One region of the Parazoarcus sp. PS-13 R2A genome, then DNA from elsewhere that is predicted to be linked to it. Evidence: predicted binding sites of a transcription regulator. Region 1 holds the regulator's gene; each other region holds the start of a gene.
The links. The regulator sigma-54, encoded in region 1, starts transcription at its own class of promoters, with help from an activator protein. The targets are predictions, from matches to a motif close to TGGCACGCTTNCTGCTNA.
Positions count from the first base shown of each region.

Region 1 (4,192 bases):
GGCACCCGTCGCTTCCGAAGCCTGATCTCCGCCCCGTCCGGACGCTGACCCCTGATGGGCGAGCCGAGTCTGCGCGAACGCGCGCTGCGCCATCTCGCCCGTCGGGATCACTCGCGGGCGGAGCTTGCGCGCAAGCTGTCTCCATATGGCAGCGCCGAGGAGATCGAAGCCGTACTGGTTCGCATGAGCGAACTCGAACTGCTCTCCGACACCCGTTTTGCCGAAGCGTGGGTTCGCAGCAAGGCTGCCCGGTTTGGCAGCCAGCGGCTGCGCCACGAGCTCGCGAGGCGTGGCGTATCGAAGGACTTGATCGACGAGGCCATCGAGAGCGAATGTGTGGAATCCGAACTCGACCGCGCCCGTGCAGTGTGGCAGTCTAGATTTGGCCTCGCACCTGACGATCGCCGCGAATGGGCGCGCCAGGCGCGTTTCCTGCAAACCCGTGGTTTTTCCACTGACGTGATCTGCAAACTGTTGAAAGAAGCCCCCGATGAGTCTGCTTAAGGTCACCGGCCTGCAAAAGCGCTACAAGGCGCGCACAGTCGTCCATGATGTTTCGTTCGAGGTTGGCTCGGGCGAAGTGGTCGGCTTGCTGGGCCCCAATGGCGCAGGCAAGACAACCTGCTTCTACATGATCGTAGGTCTGGTGCGCGCCGACGGCGGCGAGATTACGCTCGACGACGCACGCCTGACCGATCTGCCGATCCACGCTCGCGCACGCCTGGGGCTGTCCTATCTGCCGCAGGAAATGAGCGTGTTCCGCAAGCTCACGGTCGCCGAGAACATTCGTGCAGTGCTCGAGCTCCGCGGGCTGCCGGTGGCGCAGATCGACGAACGCCTGGAAGAGTTGCTCGAAGAACTTGGCATTGCGCACCTGCGCGACAACACCGCCATCTCGCTGTCAGGCGGAGAACGCAGACGGTGCGAGATTGCACGTGCGCTTGCCACCGACCCGCGCCTCATCCTCCTGGACGAGCCTTTCGCAGGGGTCGACCCGATCGCCGTACTCGACATCCAGAAGATCATCCGCTTTCTGAAGGAGCGCAACATCGGCGTGCTGATCACCGACCACAACGTGCGCGAGACGCTCGGCATCTGTGACCGCGCAACCATCATTACCGACGGCCGCGTGCTTGCCAGCGGCAAGCCGCCCGAGATCATCGCCAACGAACAAGTGCGCCAGGTCTACCTCGGCGAACACTTCCGCCTCTGATTCCGGCACGCCCCCGACTGGCATCATGAAACCAACCCTTCAGCTCAAGCTCTCGCAGCACCTGACGCTCACCCCGCAGCTGCAGCAGTCCATCAAACTGCTGCAGCTCTCCACGCTCGAGCTCAACCAGGAAATCGAACGCTTTCTGCTGGAGAACCCGATGCTCGAGCGTGAGGACGGCGACGGCAGCGACTTCGCACCGTCCGCTGTCGGCAACGATGCGCAGCCCGCAACCGAGACCCCGCGCGAGACCAGCACCGAGACCACCCAGGAAGCCGAGCCCCGAAACGAGAACGAATCGGCCGACTTTGACGAAGGCATGGACTGGTCAGGCACCGGCAGCGGCGCCAGCAGCAAGAGCGACGACGACGAGGACAGCGACTTCCAGGAATTCCAGGCCGCAGGCACCTCGCTGCGCGACTATCTCGATCAGCAGGTTGCCCTGTCCCCGCTGACGGACCGTGACCGCATGCTGGTGCGCTTCATCATCGAAGCGCTCGATAGCGACGGCTACCTGCACCAGGAGCTCGAAGACCTGCTCGAACTGCTCCCGCCCGAACTCGACTACGACCTCGACGACCTCGCGATTGCCCTGCGGCACGTGCAGCAGCTCGAACCGGCGGGCATTGGCGCACGCACCCCCCAGGAGTGCCTCGGCCTGCAGCTGCGCGCCATGCCTGCAGGCAGCTGCCGCGACCTGGCGCTGGTCATCGTCGAACAGCACCTCGAGCTGCTGGCCGAACGCAACTTTGCAAAGCTCAAGCGCCTCACCGGGTGCGACGACGACGCCCTGCGCGATGCTCAGGCGCTGGTGTGCCGCCTCGACCCGCATCCGGGCTCGCAGCATTCCAACGAAGAAACCCGCTACGTCCTGCCCGATGTCGTGGTGCGCAAGATCCGCAACCGGTGGACGGTGTCGCTCAACGCCGAAGCCATGCCGCGCCTGCGCATCAACCAGCTCTACGCCAGCCTGCTGCAGCAGAACCGCGGCCAGGGCGGCGGTCTGACCGGCCAGCTGCAGGAAGCACGCTGGCTGATCAAGAACGTACAACAGCGCTTTGATACCATTTTGCGTGTATCTCAGGCCATCGTTGACCAGCAGCGACAGTTCTTCGATCATGGCGAGGTGGCAATGCGTCCATTGACCCTCAGGGAGATCGCGGACCAGCTCGAGCTGCATGAATCAACCGTATCGCGCGTCACCACCCAGAAGTACATGGCGACGCCGCGCGGCGTATTCGAACTCAAGTATTTTTTCGGCAGTCACGTTGCCACCGACACCGGTGGTGCGGCTTCTTCCACAGCGATTCGTGCCTTGATTCGCCAGCTGGTGGACGCCGAAGACAGAAAGAAACCCCTGTCCGACGCAAAGATTGCCGATCTGTTGGGCCAGCAGGGTATCGTGGTCGCGCGGCGCACAATCGCCAAATACCGCGAATCACTCAATATCCCGCCGGTCAGTCTGCGTAAAACGCTTTGATACCAAGAGGAGTTAACATGAATCTCAACATCACCGGACACCACGTTGAAGTGACACCGGCCATCCGCGAGTACGTCTCCGGCAAGCTTGACCGCGTGATCCGTCACTTCGACAACGTTACCAGCGTGAACGTGATCCTTTCCGTTGAGAAACTCGACCAGAAGGCTGAAGTCACCGTGCACGTGCGCGGCAAGGACATTCACGTCGAAAGCGCCGACGCCGACCTCTACGCTGCCATCGATGCGATGACCGACAAGCTCGATCGCCAGGTGCTCAAGTACAAGCAGAAGAGCACCGATCACCACCACGACTCGCACAAGCACCAGACTCCCGAGGCGTGATTTTTCACCAGGCCTTTCGGACCCGGGTGAAGTTATAATCCGCCGCTCAATTTGGCGGTCCGGCTTTGCCCGGGCCTGAGAGACCTTTCAGCGTTGCGTCCGCTCCGGCGGCGTTGCGTGAGCCCCAAAGCGCATGAGCCTCATCTCCCAACTCCTGCCACTTTCGAACGTGGTTGCCGACCTCGACGCCAGCAGCAAGAAGCGCGTCTTCGAACAGGCCGGCCTGTTGTTCGAAAACAATCAGGGCATCGCCCGCAGCATGGTGTTTGACAGCCTGTTTGCGCGCGAACGCCTTGGATCGACCGGCCTCGGCCAGGGCATTGCCATTCCCCACGGCCGCATCAAGGGCCTGAAGGACGCAGCCGGCGCGTTTCTCCGTCTAGAAGCCCCGGTGCAGTTCGATGCGCCCGATGGTCGTCCGGTGAACATGCTGTTTGTCCTGCTGGTACCCGAACAGGCCAACGAAACCCACCTTCAGCTCTTGTCGGAGCTGGCGCAGATGTTCAGCGATCGCAGCTTCCGCGAACAGCTGCAGGCCGCACCCGACGCACAGGCGCTCCACACCCTGTTCAACGACTGGGGTACCGATGCGACAAACGAGCCTCTCGCAGCTGTATGAAGACAACCGCGAACGTCTGCAGCTGACCCATGTCAGCGGCAGTATCGACGCGGTTCTCTCTGTTGCCGAAGAGCGCATCTGGCCAGCCGACCTGATTGGCCACCTCAACCTGATTCACCCTACCCGCCTGCAGATCCTCGGCGCAGCCGAGCTGGCCTGGGCGCAGCGGCAGTCACGTGACAAGGTCGCGCACCACCTCAACGACATTCTGTCAGCACACCCGCCGGCCTTCATCCTGGCCGACGGCTGCGAAGTGCCCAACATCGTCCATGGCGTCTGTGCGGCGCACAACGTCGGGCTGTTCACAACCCCGCAGCCGGCTGCCGGGGTCATCGACCAGTTGCGCCTTTACCTGTCGCGACAGCTCGCTGAAAAGGTGTCGCTGCACGGCGTGTTCATGGACGTGCTCGGACTTGGCGTGTTCATCACCGGCAACTCCGGTGCAGGCAAATCCGAGCTTGCGCTGGAGCTGATCTCGCGCGGTCACGGCTTGGTTGCCGACGATATCGTCGAATTCTCGCGGATCGCACCCAGCGTGC
Region 1 covers NZ_JBYEXN010000009.1:63,898-68,089, reverse strand. Annotated here, with positions in the region: gene recA (recombinase RecA) at 1-25, shown strand, start outside; gene recX (recombination regulator RecX) at 55-504, shown strand; gene lptB (LPS export ABC transporter ATP-binding protein) at 491-1,213, shown strand; gene AC22G6_RS10250 (RNA polymerase factor sigma-54) at 1,239-2,693, shown strand; gene hpf (ribosome hibernation-promoting factor, HPF/YfiA family) at 2,711-3,034, shown strand; gene ptsN (PTS IIA-like nitrogen regulatory protein PtsN) at 3,168-3,653, shown strand; gene hprK (HPr(Ser) kinase/phosphatase) at 3,622-4,192, shown strand, end outside.

Region 2 (4,192 bases), on a different contig from region 1:
CGTTCTGCATGCGCTTGAGTTCGGGCACGCAGGAGCCGCAGTTGGTGCCGCAGCGGGTTCGCGCCTGCAGGGCATCGAGCGACTCGCCGGCGTGGAAGGCCGCCAGGATGTCGTCTTCCGAAACGTCGAAGCAGTTGCAGATCACCTTCCCACGCATCACCTTGCCCGCGGGCGGCTGCGTGACCGGCGCCAGCAGCCAGTTGCGCACCGGCGCGGCGGATTCGCGCCTCACCATCAGATCGGTCAGCCAGTCAGACGCCAGCGCCTCACCCGCCAGACGAACGGCCGTCAGCCGGTCACCGTCGACGCGCGCATGTTTTGCGATGTCACGGCGGCTGTCGCTGTAGCTCAGGGTCTTGACCGGATCGTCCAGTCCGAGCGCACGATCGAGTTCGGCCAGCAGCGCCGGTTCGATCTGCTCGCTGCGCGCCTTGAGCACCACCACCGGGTGTTCACGTCCGGCCAGGGTCAGGCTGGCATAGGGGAAGCCCGACAGCAGCGGTCTCAGGCGCTCCATCAGCGCATGCGGATTGTCCGCGCCGGCCTCGCCGCTTGCACGCATTGCCACCAGCGTGTGAGCGGCCACGAAGGCCTCGACCTGCACCGCTGCATGCTTCAGTTCGGGCTGCTTCGAATACGGATCGAACTTCGACGGCGTCAGCGTGTTCGAGCCCAGTCCGGACATCGCGTTACCGCCCCAGTGCATCGGCAGGAAACACTGCCCCGCGCGCACGGTGGTCGACTCGAGCACCTTGACCACGATCGTGCCGCCACGCGCGCGCACCGTCACCAGATCACCGCCCTTCAGCCTGCGCCGCGCGAGATCCTCGGGGTGCATGTGCAGCAGCGGCTCCTGCTCATGGTTGTAGAGGCGCGCCACCAGACCGGTGCGGCTCATCCCGTGCCACTGGTCGCGCAAACGCCCGGTGATCAGATGCAGGGGATAGCGCGCGCTGGGCGACTCCGCCGTCATCGCGTGCTCGGTCACCACGAAGCGCGCCTTGCCCGAAACGGTCGGGAACACACCGTCTTCGTAAAGGCGCTGCTTTCCGGAGCTTGCACCTGTCGGGAACGGCCATTGCTGCGGGCCGTCCGCCTCCAGCATCGCATACGACAGGCCGGTGATGTCGAGATCGCGACCGCGCGTGCTTTCGCGGTGCTCGTTCCAGATCGATTCCGGGTTTGCGTAGGGGAACATGCGCTGCGCAAGCTCACCCTTGCCCAGCGCGACCCCGAGCCGGCGTGCAAAGTCGACCGCGATCTGCCAGTCGTGCCGTGCCTCGCCCGGCGCCGGGACGGCACCCCGGACGCGCGTGATGCGGCGCTCGGAGTTGGTCACCGTGCCGTCCTTCTCGCCCCAGGTCGTCGCCGGCAGCAAGACATCGGCGTGGCGGCAGGTTTCGGTGTGGGCGAAGGCTTCCTGCACCACCACCAGTTCGGCGGTCGCCAGCGCCTCATGCACCAGGGTCTGGTCGGGCATCGACTGCGCCGGGTTGGTACAGGCAATCCAGACCGCCTTCACCTCGCCCGACCTGAGCGCCTGGAACAACTCGACCGCGCTCTTGCCGGGCTTCTCCGGCACCGAATCCACGCCCCACAGGGCTGCAACCTCGGCACGGTGCGCGGGGTTCCCCAGATCACGGTGCGCCGACAGCAGGTTGGCGAGACCGCCGACCTCACGCCCGCCCATCGCGTTGGGCTGTCCGGTCAGGGATAGCGGACCGGCGCCAGCCCGACCGATGTGACCGGTGGCAAGGTGGAGGTTGATCAGCGCCGCGTTGTTGTGGCTGCCAAACGCATACTGGTTCAGCCCCTGACAGTACATCGAGAGCGTGGCCGGGCTGCTGGCAAACCACTCAGCGGCCGTTTCGATCTCCTTCTTGCTCAGTCCGCAGATCGCCGACGCCATGGCCGGTGTGTATTCACGCACGGTTTTCTTGATCGCATCGAACCCCTCGGTGTGGGCGTCGATGTATTCGCGTTTCACCAGACCTTCCCACAGCATCACATGCAGCATGGCGTTGTAGAGCGCGATGTCGGTGCCGGGAAGCAGCGCAAGGTGAAGATCGGCTGCCTCGGCAGTGTCGGTGCGGCGCGGATCGATCACGATCAGCTTCATCGCCGGATTCGCCGTGCGCGCGTCCTCAACCCTGCGGAACACGATCGGGTGCGCAAACGCGGTGTTGCTGCCGGCAATGACCAGACAGTCTGTATGCGCAATGTCCTCGTAGCTCGCCGGCGGAGCGTCGGCGCCGAGCGTCATCTTGTAGCCGCTGACCGCACTCGACATGCACAGGCGCGAGTTGGTATCGAGGTTGTTGGTGCCAATCAGGCCTTTGACGAGCTTGTTGAAGACGTAATAGTCCTCGGTGAGCAGCTGTCCCGCACCGTAGAACGCCACAGCATCCGGCCCGTGTTCGCGAATGATGGCGGCAAAACGGTCGGCGACGTGATCGAGCGCCGCATCCCAGCTCACCACCTGACGCGCGGTCTCGCATTCAGTGCGCAACTCGGGCCGAAGCGCGCGGACGGCGAGGGTCTCAGGTCCAGCCGACAGATGCAGCGTCGATCCCTTTGTGCATAACCTGCCAAAGTTGGCCGGATGCGCGGGGTCGCCACGCACACCGGTAATTTGATCGCCTTCATGCTCGATGATGACACCGCAGCCAACGCCGCAATAACAACAGGTGGAACGCGTTTCTGCCATACTGGACTCCTCGTTTCAGGATCTAAAGCAGAAAGCTTGCCAACTCAGCGCTACGCAACGGGCACGTTTCCGGGGCAAGCCCGGCAGCTCTCGCATCAATCCGGTGCATCACCCCCGTTCTGCGCACCGAAACCGTGCCAGAGGTCACGAATCGTGCCGTGCAGACGTCCGACATACGGGTGCAGGTGGTAGGCTGTTCGGGTTTGGCGCCAAGTGATGCACTGGTCGCCGGCATCGCGCCCCCGGGCCCGTGCCCCCCTCCGTCCAACAGGATCGATGAAAGAACTTACCCGCGCCACCATTGCACACTATGACCGCGAAGCAGCCGGATTCCGCGACGGAACCCGCGGTCACGACGTCAGCCAGAACTACGCTGCATTCCTGGGTGCGATTGAAGGACCTGCCCCTTTCACCCTGCTCGATTTCGGATGCGGACCGGGGCGTGATCTGAAGTATTTCAGCGCGCTCGGGCATCAGGCAGTCGGGCTGGACGGTTCGGCTGCCCTTGTCGGCATGGCAAGCGTCGACACCGGCTGCGCGGTGCTGCACCAGGACTTCATCGCACTCGATCTGCCGACCGGGCATTTCGATGGCGTTTTTGCCAACGCTTCGCTGTTCCATGTGCCGCGCCCGGCGCTGCCCGATGTGCTGACACAGTTGCATCGCACACTGAAGCCGCGCGGCGTCCTGTTCAGTTCGAATCCGCGTGGCGACAACCAGGAAGGCTTCAGCGGCGAACGCTACGGCTGTTACTACAATCTGGAGACGTGGCGTCAGTTACTCGCCAGTGCCGGCTTCACCGAACTGCATCACTACTACCGTCCACCCGGCCTGCCGTGCGCTCAACAGCCCTGGCTTGCCAGCGTGTGGCGCAAGCTTTGAACACCCGTCTTATTCAGGCATGCTTGCAACTGACATTTTGATGCGGTCTCCGACCGCCGCAGTTGCAAGGTGCCCGGCACCACTCACTCGGGGCAGCACGCCCCGTCAGAAGGAGTAAATAACATGAGCTTCGGAAACATCATCGGACAACTGCTGCAGCAAGGCATGGCCAACCAGAGCCGTGGTCGCCTCGATCACGCCCTGGGCTCACAGGGTCTCGGCGGCATGGGAGGTCTCGAAGAGATGCTTGGCGGCCTGCTCGGCGGCCAGGGTGGTGCGCAGCAAAGCCCGCAGTCGAACGCAATGGGGGGTGGCGGTGGCGGCCTCGGCGGTCTGCTCGACATGGCGGCCGGTGCACTTGGCGGTGGACGCAGTGCAGGTGGCGCACAAGGCGGCGGTCTGGGTGATCTGGCCGGCATGCTGCTTGGTGGCGGGCGGTCGGGCGCGTCGGGTGGCGCTGGCGGTCTGGGCGACCTCGCGGGCATGCTGCTCGGGGGCGGACGCAGCGACGCCAGTGGCGGTGCCAGCGGTGGTGGCATGGCAATTCTAGGCACGCTGGCCATGGCCGCATTCAAGCACTGGCAACAGTCGCAGAGCGCCGGC
Region 2 covers NZ_JBYEXN010000007.1:159,674-163,865, forward strand. Annotated here, with positions in the region: gene AC22G6_RS09005 (nitrate reductase) at 1-2,707, opposite strand, end outside; gene AC22G6_RS09010 (class I SAM-dependent methyltransferase) at 2,984-3,589, shown strand; gene AC22G6_RS09015 (tellurite resistance TerB family protein) at 3,713-4,192, shown strand, end outside.
Region 2: AC22G6_RS09005 (nitrate reductase) is a predicted target of sigma-54. The motif match lies at 2,732-2,749, and genes of this name have one in related genera.

Region 3 (4,192 bases), on a different contig from region 1:
CCATCGTTACTCTCAGCCCTGAACACGAAATGGGAAAGCAGGTACAAACGCCTGAGGGGCAAAGGACGATAAGCAGTGACGTCGCCAGGGCATGCGAAGCATTTACCCCCTACCAGCGCCCAGGCGCGGTCATCGCAAGCACAAGACCACTCGGAATTGCGACTGGCGAGCTTACCGCAAACCTGAAAATTCGTCGCAAACAGGTTGAAACGCGATTCGAGCGCGATATCGAGCGGGCCTATGAAGCCCCGCGCCTGTCACCTGACACGGACATCCGAACCAACCCTCCGGTGATTCTGACCCCATGAATACTTATTTCCTGACCGGCGCATCCGGTGCCGTTGGCAGCGCGATCGTCCCCCTGCTTCATGCCAACGAGAACGTGAAACTGCGCATTCTGCTGCGCGCTGAATCGGATCAGCATCTCGCAGAGAGATTCGAGAAACTGTGTGCGTTCTGGGGGATCGCGGCTGACGCCGAAACCCGGCGCCGTATCACCCCCCTGCGCGGAGACGCAGCCGAACCCGACTTCGGAATGCCTCCCGACGATTACGCCAAAGTCGTCAGTGACACCACTCATATCGTTCATTGCGCTGCGAGCGTACGGATGAACCTCAGCCTGGAAGAGGCCCGTCACTCAGCGGTAGGTTCGATGCAAGCCATTCTGACGCTCGCCCGGAAGCTTGCCGAGAACGGCACCCTCCGCAAGATCGATCTGGTGAGCACTGTCGGCATTGCGGGAAAGCGCTCGGGCGCGCTGCCCGAGACCTGGATCGATGAGCCCCGCGAGTTTCACAACACCTACGAACAATCGAAATCCGAAGCCGAGGCCTTGGCACGCAAAGCCCTCGAAGAGGAGAAACTGCCCATCACGATCCACCGGCCAAGCATGGTGATCGGCGACTCGCGCGACGGCAAGATCATCCACTTTCAGATTTTCTACTTTATCTGTGACTTCCTTTCCGGGCGCCGCACGTTTGGCCTGTACCCGGACTTTGGAGACGTTCGCCTCGACACCATTCCGGTTAACACGGTTGCCAGCACGATCGTCTCCTCAAGCACCGATCCCGAAACAGTCGGATCGATCTTCCACCTGTGTTCGGGTCCCGAGAAATCGATCAGACTCGTCGACCTTCGCCTGCTTGTCAGGGACGCATTCCACAGGCACGGACTCAACGTCCCGTTTGCACTGAAACTGCCTATTGGTCTTTTCATGGGCGCGCTCAACCTTGCCGGGCGATTCATGCAACCGGAGCAGAGGCGAGCGCTGGCAACGCTTCCGATCTACATGGACTACCTTGCCGATCAGCAGGGCTTCGATAATCGGAAGTACAGCGCCTGGCTTGAAAGCCGAAAAGAGGCGATTCCCGACGCCAAGGACTACTTGCCGCGAGTGCTCGCACGTTTTCTTGAGCAGAAACATCCGCTCGGGCCCAACTGAAGGGTCTCTGCGAGGTAGCGACAGCCAGACAGCTCACGAGCCTCCCGCAACGTCCGCATCTGTTGTCACAGAGCGGGGATCACACCACAAAAAAAGGGCACCCGAAGGTGCCCTTTTTCACAGCCACTGATCAACGATCAGGCGCGACGGCGACGTACCAGACCACCGCCGAGAAGGCCGAGGGCCAGAAGCGCCAGCGTACCGGGTTCCGGAACCTCTGCAACACCGCGGGTGTTCAGCGTACCAGCCAGACACCATGCGCCGGTTGCTGCAGTACCGGTCGAGCAACCGTTTGCCAGTCCGCCAGAAACGTCCAACGGATTCAGAACGAAGTTGTTGGCCGATTCCGTGTAAGCGAGGTCAGCCGTACCACCCGCAGCGTCGGGCACGCCGTTGCCGTCAAGGAAGGCAGCAAAAGCCGCATTTCCAGCAGCGGTGTCAACATCAAGCAGACCGTTGCCGAAGAAGTTCAGCGTTGCGCCGCTGAGGTTACCGGATGCCTGACTGACCACGTTGGCCGGAGTCGCGCCACCAAGGTTGCCGTGTCCGGTCAGCGACGCATACAGCGTGCCGCCCATGATCGTAGCCAGGTTCGCGTTCGAGTTCTGCGTCAGCAGGTTCAGCAGCGGACCGTTGAGGTAGTACAGGTTGACATCGGTACCGGTGAACTGGATGTCGGTTGCCGACGTGAAGGTACCGCCGGTGAAGTTCACCGTGTAGAACAGGCCGCATCCACCGCCAGCGGTGCAGTAGTTGCTGTTGCCGTTGATCGTGGTGATGTAGCCGTAGCCCATGCCAGAACCCGTACCCGGTGCAGTGGTGGCCGGATTGATGAACTGCTGGGCAAGCGTCATCGTTTCGATGTGGGTATTGGACGCACCAAGCGTACCAAAGTCAATGCCTGCAACCACCACGGCGGAAGCAGGAGCACTTGCCAGGGCTGCGCCGGTTGCGAGTGCGATCGCGATAAGATTTTTTTTCATTCCAGCACCTCTTGAGTAGTGTGAATTCGTTGCAGAACATCCGCTGCTACCAATAAGCAGTTAGCGTGCCAACAGTGTGGAATGACGTCTAAGCCAATGTTTTACAATAATTAAAAACAAAAACTCTCATTGCGAAAAAGCGTCCTGGATTCGTGAATGTAAAAAATCCCGACAGCCACACCAGCATCACAAAGCGGTTAATCCCGCCCGAAACCTGAACGCTTCCCCACACACCCGCGATGCCAATGCCTTTCCTTGAATTCACCGCGATGTGCCGGAGCATGCGGCTTCACACCACGGGTCAGAGGCCGGGAGGATCAGTCGGCTCGACGCCGCTCGCCGGCATTGCACTACCGACATCGTAGCGGCCCGGCGCTATCACCCCCTTGGGGTCCAGCGCCTTCTTGATGCGACCATTCAGACTCTTCAGTTCGGGGGCTCCGCGATAAACAGAGTCCCACCCGGCCAGCCCCGCGCGATACTGTTGAAGATTGACCGCCTGCATATCCTGCACCAGACGCGCGTAAAGTCCCTTTGCGCGCTCTACCTCATCAGGACTTTCCTTGTCATAGATGATCGCCATCAGGCACACGACTGAGCGCGGATTCATCATGAGCATGGCAACGTAGAAATCAAAGTCGTACTCTTCGAAGGTTTTTCGCGAGTCGGCAAGGTAACGGACGATCTCGGCGCCGATCACCGGCAGGATCGGCGCAAACCAGATCAGCCCGCAGCGGTCGGCAGCTGGATCGACATCGCTGTCCGGACGCGATGCGCCATGCCGGTAATAGGCATGCCGCACGAAGTACTCTGTCGGAATGCCTTTCAGAATCCTGTGCGCGTGAGGCGCAAGCTCAAGGACTGGAAGTGAGGTCTTGCCCAATCCATGCAGGAACGGCAGCATCCAGTCGTTTTTCTTCACCAGTCTGACGAGCTTATCGAGGAGCGATAGCCGCCCATCGGTCAGAAAAATCAAGCGCCCATAGGGGCCGAGCTCGCGGCGCAGCAGCTTGCGCTGCACCTTCACCTGCTCGCGCGTACCGTACAGCCCTCCGCCACAACTCCAAGGCGAGATTCGATACTTGTGCCGAAGGCCGTCAAGGTCAGCGGCGGAAAGCCGCCCCTTGGACGGCACATCTTCATGCAGGCGTTGTGTCAGAACGGTGATTGTGACGAAGTCATTGATCATGTGCAGCTTGCTTACAGCCACGCCCAACAGCGCAAGCTTGCGGTATGCGTCCATGACGGCCGGCACGTCGGCCTCATTTCGAATTTCAAAGACATAGGAATTGTATTCTTCAGGCTCAGGCATCAACCACAAGCCCGCCTGTGTCACCACCCCGAGGTTCGACTGGCTGAACAGCCCCTCGATATAGGGCCCCAAGCCCCATTTGTGTGTATGCCAGGTTCTTTGCGATTTCGACGAAGTACCAATCTGAACCAACTCGCCTGTCGGCAAGACGACTTCAAGGCCGCAGAGGTTTCCGAAGTGATCCCCGTAAGGCGTTTCACCAATACCTCGCTCCAGGGCGTTGCCAATGACGCTGCCTTCCGGAGGACCATCTGTGCAGTCCGCCCAAAGCCTGGAGCCTGTCTCCCTGAGATAGGCGTTCAACTGCTGGTAGCTTACGCCGGGCTCAATGACGACATAGGCGAGTTCTTCATTTACCTCAAGCACGCGGTTCATGCGCTCAAGGATGAGCACGATCGCGCCATCCTCAGTCGCCAGCGACGCCCCATAGCCCCAGTTCTTTCCCGTGCTGAACGG
Region 3 covers NZ_JBYEXN010000003.1:329,230-333,421, reverse strand. Annotated here, with positions in the region: gene AC22G6_RS05405 (AMP-dependent synthetase/ligase) at 1-308, shown strand, start outside; gene AC22G6_RS05400 (SDR family oxidoreductase) at 305-1,441, shown strand; gene AC22G6_RS05395 (PEP-CTERM sorting domain-containing protein) at 1,579-2,424, opposite strand; gene AC22G6_RS05390 (FAD-binding oxidoreductase) at 2,726-4,192, opposite strand, start outside.
Region 3: AC22G6_RS05395 (PEP-CTERM sorting domain-containing protein) is a predicted target of sigma-54. The motif match lies at 2,478-2,495, and genes of this name have one in related genera.

Region 4 (4,192 bases), on a different contig from region 1:
GGCGGTAAAGATGTTGGCAATGGCGGGAATGCTGAAGGCGACATCCCACGGCGCAGACAGGGCCGGGTTCGAACCGGGCAAGAGGTTCAGCAGCAGGCTGCCGCTGATGGCGGTCGTGTGGCTGCCGGCGGGCGGGGTGTACAGTTTAACGGTGCCGTCGAGGTCACGGACGTTGATGTTGTAGGTATTCGGGTTTGCGTCCTGGAAGCCTGAGGCACTGAAGGCGCCGGTCAGGTTGTCGGTCATGGTGTAGACCACGGCGAAGGAAGGGGTGGCGACCGCAGACAGCACGGCAGCAGTGGCGAGCAGGGGCAGGGTTTTCATGGGCGTGTACTTGGGTCGGGAGGGAAGGGGGCGATCTGACAACGCTGAATTCAGCTTGCTGGTCGTCATTCGGCGCAAGCCTGAAAATGACATGCGGAATCTGAATTCAACTCCAGAAGGATATCCGCGGATATTTTCAGGATTGTGAATCCCTGAGCAGGGGGGGGCTGCACTTGGCGCCGCGCAGGGGTGCTAGCGAGAGATGCCCGGTTCCCCAGGCCGGCTGAGTTCGCATTCTGCGGGTCGCAGGCTGATGACGTGGCGCGGGATCAGCGCCGGAACTGGATGCTTGTCCGATACAAACGAAAAAAGACCGCCGCAGCGGTCTTTTCTTAATGCCGTGCGCCGCGATGGGCGCTGCGCTTTGCGTCCGTTCAGGCCTTGCGACGCTTCGACAAACCCAGGCCGAGCAGGCCAAGGCCGATGAGGGCCGCGGTGCCGGGTTCGGGTACGTCAGTGGTGCGGCTCGCGCTGATGCGAAGAGCCTCGTTCCAGGTGGTGGAGAGCTGGAGGCCGTCGATCAGCAGCACGTCGCCGCTATCGAGGTTGGCCGAGCGGAAGCCGACGTAGCTGATCTGCGACAGGCCGGTGTTCCCGGTCATGATGGCGTCGGGCGTGCTGAAGTCCGCAAACATCGGGTCGAGCCACAGCGAGAAGCTCGTGTAGTTGCCCGGTGCGGTGCGCGAGAGGAGGCCAACGATGTGATACGTGACATCGTTGATGTTGCCGATGTCGCTACGACGCGCAAAGCTTCCACCGGTACCGTTTGTGCGCACGAAGATGTCGTTGGTACTGCTTCCATCCGCCTTGATGCCGATGTTCGGACGGTTCGTGTGATCGCCCGTGCTGGCGGTATCGAGCCACAGGCCCAGGAAGTCATTTGCAGACAGAACGCCGGCGTCGAGCTGGACGTAGAAATCAACGAAGAGGTTGTCGCCGGAAAAGGCCGAGCTGAGCTGGCGGTAGGCGGCATTGTTGTTGTTGCCGGTCACCTGGAGGGCGTTGCTGCCGCCGAGGGAGGTGCTCGGGGTAACGACCTGCGTGACGCCGGTGTTGGCAGACCATGCGCCGGCCCAGCCGCTGCCGCCGTTCTGGCCTGCGACTTCGCCTGTGGCGTAGTCGAAGTTGTCGCTGGCGATGATGGCTGCCATCGAGAGCGGCGTAAAGGCGCAGAGTGCGATGGCGGCGGCGATTTTCTGGAATGTCATGAGATTTCACTCACTATGTTGCGGTTATGTCGAATTCGACAGTTGCGGAATTGATAGCAAAAAACGTTCCAGATTCTGGTTGTATAGATAATTACAGATGAATCAAGTGCTTGCTGGTGGGGGTGTTTGAGTTGCCTTCCTTATACATTGTCGTGTGTAAAAAAAACCGACAGTTTTTAGGTGAGGCGGGGCCTGTTAGCCGAGCGAGTTGCTTTCTCTCGATGAATATTCTGACAAAATTGTTTTAAGTGGCGATTTTCAATTGCTGATCTGTGAGCGATTGTTCAAATTATTGCTTTGACATCTTGAGATAGGTCTTCTGCATCCCTAGAATGCCGCGATGCATGCAAATACCATTCATCACGGCGCCTTCAGAGGCGTAACCGGGTCGTGCCATCAGTTGTTTATCGACGATGCGCGCAGCCTGCTGATTGATTGCGGTCTGTTTCAGGGGGCGGAAACCGCGCCGGATGGCCAGGCCGGCGCCGGGCAGCCGGACATCCCGTTTGCGGTCGATGGTATTCAGGCGCTGGTCGCTACCCATGTACACATCGACCACGTTGGCCGTATTCCCTGGTTGCTGGCGGCCGGCTTCAAGGGGCCGGTACTGTGCAGTGAGCCTTCGGCGCGATTGCTGTCGGTGGTGCTGGCCGATGCGTTCGAGCTGGGTATCAGCCGTGACCGGCAACTGGTCGAGCGCTACCTCAAACTGGTGGAGTCCCGCATCCGGCCGCTGCCCTGGCGCACCTGGCACACGGTGTTCAGCAGTCCGCAGGCCAGTTGCCGCATCCGTCTGCAACGCGCGGGCCATATTCTGGGCTCGGCCTATGTCGAGTGCGAGATCCGGCGTGCGGACGAGGCCCCTGTGCGGGTGCTGTTCTCGGGCGACCTCGGTGCGCCGCATGCGCCCTTGCTGCCGGCGCCGCAACCAGCCTATCGCGCAGACGTGGTGGTGCTGGAGAGCACCTACGGCGACCGCGTGCACGAAAGCAGGGCGACGCGACGCGATCGCCTGCAGGCGGTGGTGGAGCGGGCGCTGGGTAATGGCGGCACGGTGATCGTGCCGGCGTTCAGCATCGGTCGCACGCAGGAGTTGCTGTACGAGTTCGAGGACATTCTCCATCGCCAGCGCAGGAAGCCCGGCCCGCACGCGGCGGCATGGGAAAAGCTGCCGATCTATCTCGATTCACCGCTGGCCGGGCGCTTTACCCAGCTCTATCGCGAACTGCAACCCTTCTGGGATGCCGAGGCGCAAGCCCGCGTCCGCGCCGGTCGCAAGCCCCTGGCCTTTGATCAGCTGGTGGCCATCGACGAGCACGAGGCGCATCTGGCCAATGTGCGCAGGCTCGCGCGCAGCGGCGAACCCGCGATCGTCATCGCCGCCAGTGGCATGTGCACCGGCGGGCGGGTGCTGAACTACCTCAAGGCCATGCTCCATGATCCGCGCCACGATGTGGTGTTCGTGGGCTATCAGGCGAAAGGCACGCCAGGCAGCGACATCCAGACCTATGGGCCGCGTGGCGGCTACGTCGATCTCGACGGCGAGCGCATCAACATCAGGGCGGCCATCCACACCCTGTCGGGCTATTCCGCCCACGCCGACCAGAACGACCTCGTCCGTTTCGTCACCCGCATGCGTCACCTGCCATCTGAAGTGCGCCTGATCCACGGCGACGACGAGGCGCGACGGGCGCTGGGCAAGCGTTTGTGGAACGAGACCGATCGGCGGGTGATGGTGCTGAATGCGGAGTAACTTGTATTTGATGTGAAAAAGCCCATAATCTCATCGGAGGCCAATGATGACGGACGGCGACGCCCACCAGGATGCGATAGCTGAAATGTGCGCAATTAATGCGCGCGGGGGCGATTTTTCGAGAGCGGTCGGTGCACTCATCAGGAAGCGCCATGAAGCACTTCGTGCTGGGCGGCTCGATTCGGCTTTCAGGCCCCATGGTCTGCGTTCCGGAGATCGCCTGTATGTGATCAGTCTTTGTGTTGGAAGCTGCGGCGTTACCGCCGCGTTTGTGCTCAAGGCGCGGGCTTTGGTACTGCTGAGTGTCGCCGCGTTTGATGACTTCATCGCCGAGGCGCTTTCGGCTGGCGCTTTGAACGCCGCGATTGCTCGTGCAGTCCAACGAACATAGCCTTCAGGAGTTTTGTAATGAGATTGCGTATGCTGGAAGACGAACTTCTTCGCGATCCTCTGGTTCAAGAGGGATACGAAGGTGCGAGTGCCGCCGAGAAGATGGGCCTTCTGTTGCGGGAGCTGCGCGAAACGGTCGGGCTGACGCAACGGGGCTTGGCGGCGAGCAGCGGTGTTCAACAGTCAGAGATCAGCCGTTACGAAGGTGGTCAGGCGCCGAGAGGCATCACGATTTCCCAGCTCGAGACCCTTGCACATGCGCAGGGTATGGAGGTTGTGATTGGCTTTGCTCGCAAGGCGACGGCAGTTGATGACAAGGCCGTTGTGATTGATGGTCGAACCTTGTTGCTGCACACAGTGCTCTGAATTTCAATGGCATTGCTTGCCGAATTGCTGGCGTTCATTGGCGGTGTGCTGCTCTTGCGCCCAGCGTTTCGGCTAAACGGTCTGATGCGTGAGGCGGCAAGCCTGCGGGGCATACTTGAACATAGCCAAGCACGCATCGACCAGGAGACCA
Region 4 covers NZ_JBYEXN010000023.1:33,414-37,605, forward strand. Annotated here, with positions in the region: gene AC22G6_RS18095 (PEP-CTERM sorting domain-containing protein) at 1-324, opposite strand, end outside; gene AC22G6_RS18100 (PEP-CTERM sorting domain-containing protein) at 699-1,532, opposite strand; gene AC22G6_RS18105 (MBL fold metallo-hydrolase RNA specificity domain-containing protein) at 1,873-3,285, shown strand; gene AC22G6_RS18110 (hypothetical protein) at 3,332-3,676, shown strand; gene AC22G6_RS18115 (helix-turn-helix domain-containing protein) at 3,706-4,041, shown strand; gene AC22G6_RS18120 (hypothetical protein) at 4,048-4,192, shown strand, end outside.
Region 4: AC22G6_RS18100 (PEP-CTERM sorting domain-containing protein) is a predicted target of sigma-54. The motif match lies at 1,586-1,603, and genes of this name have one in related genera.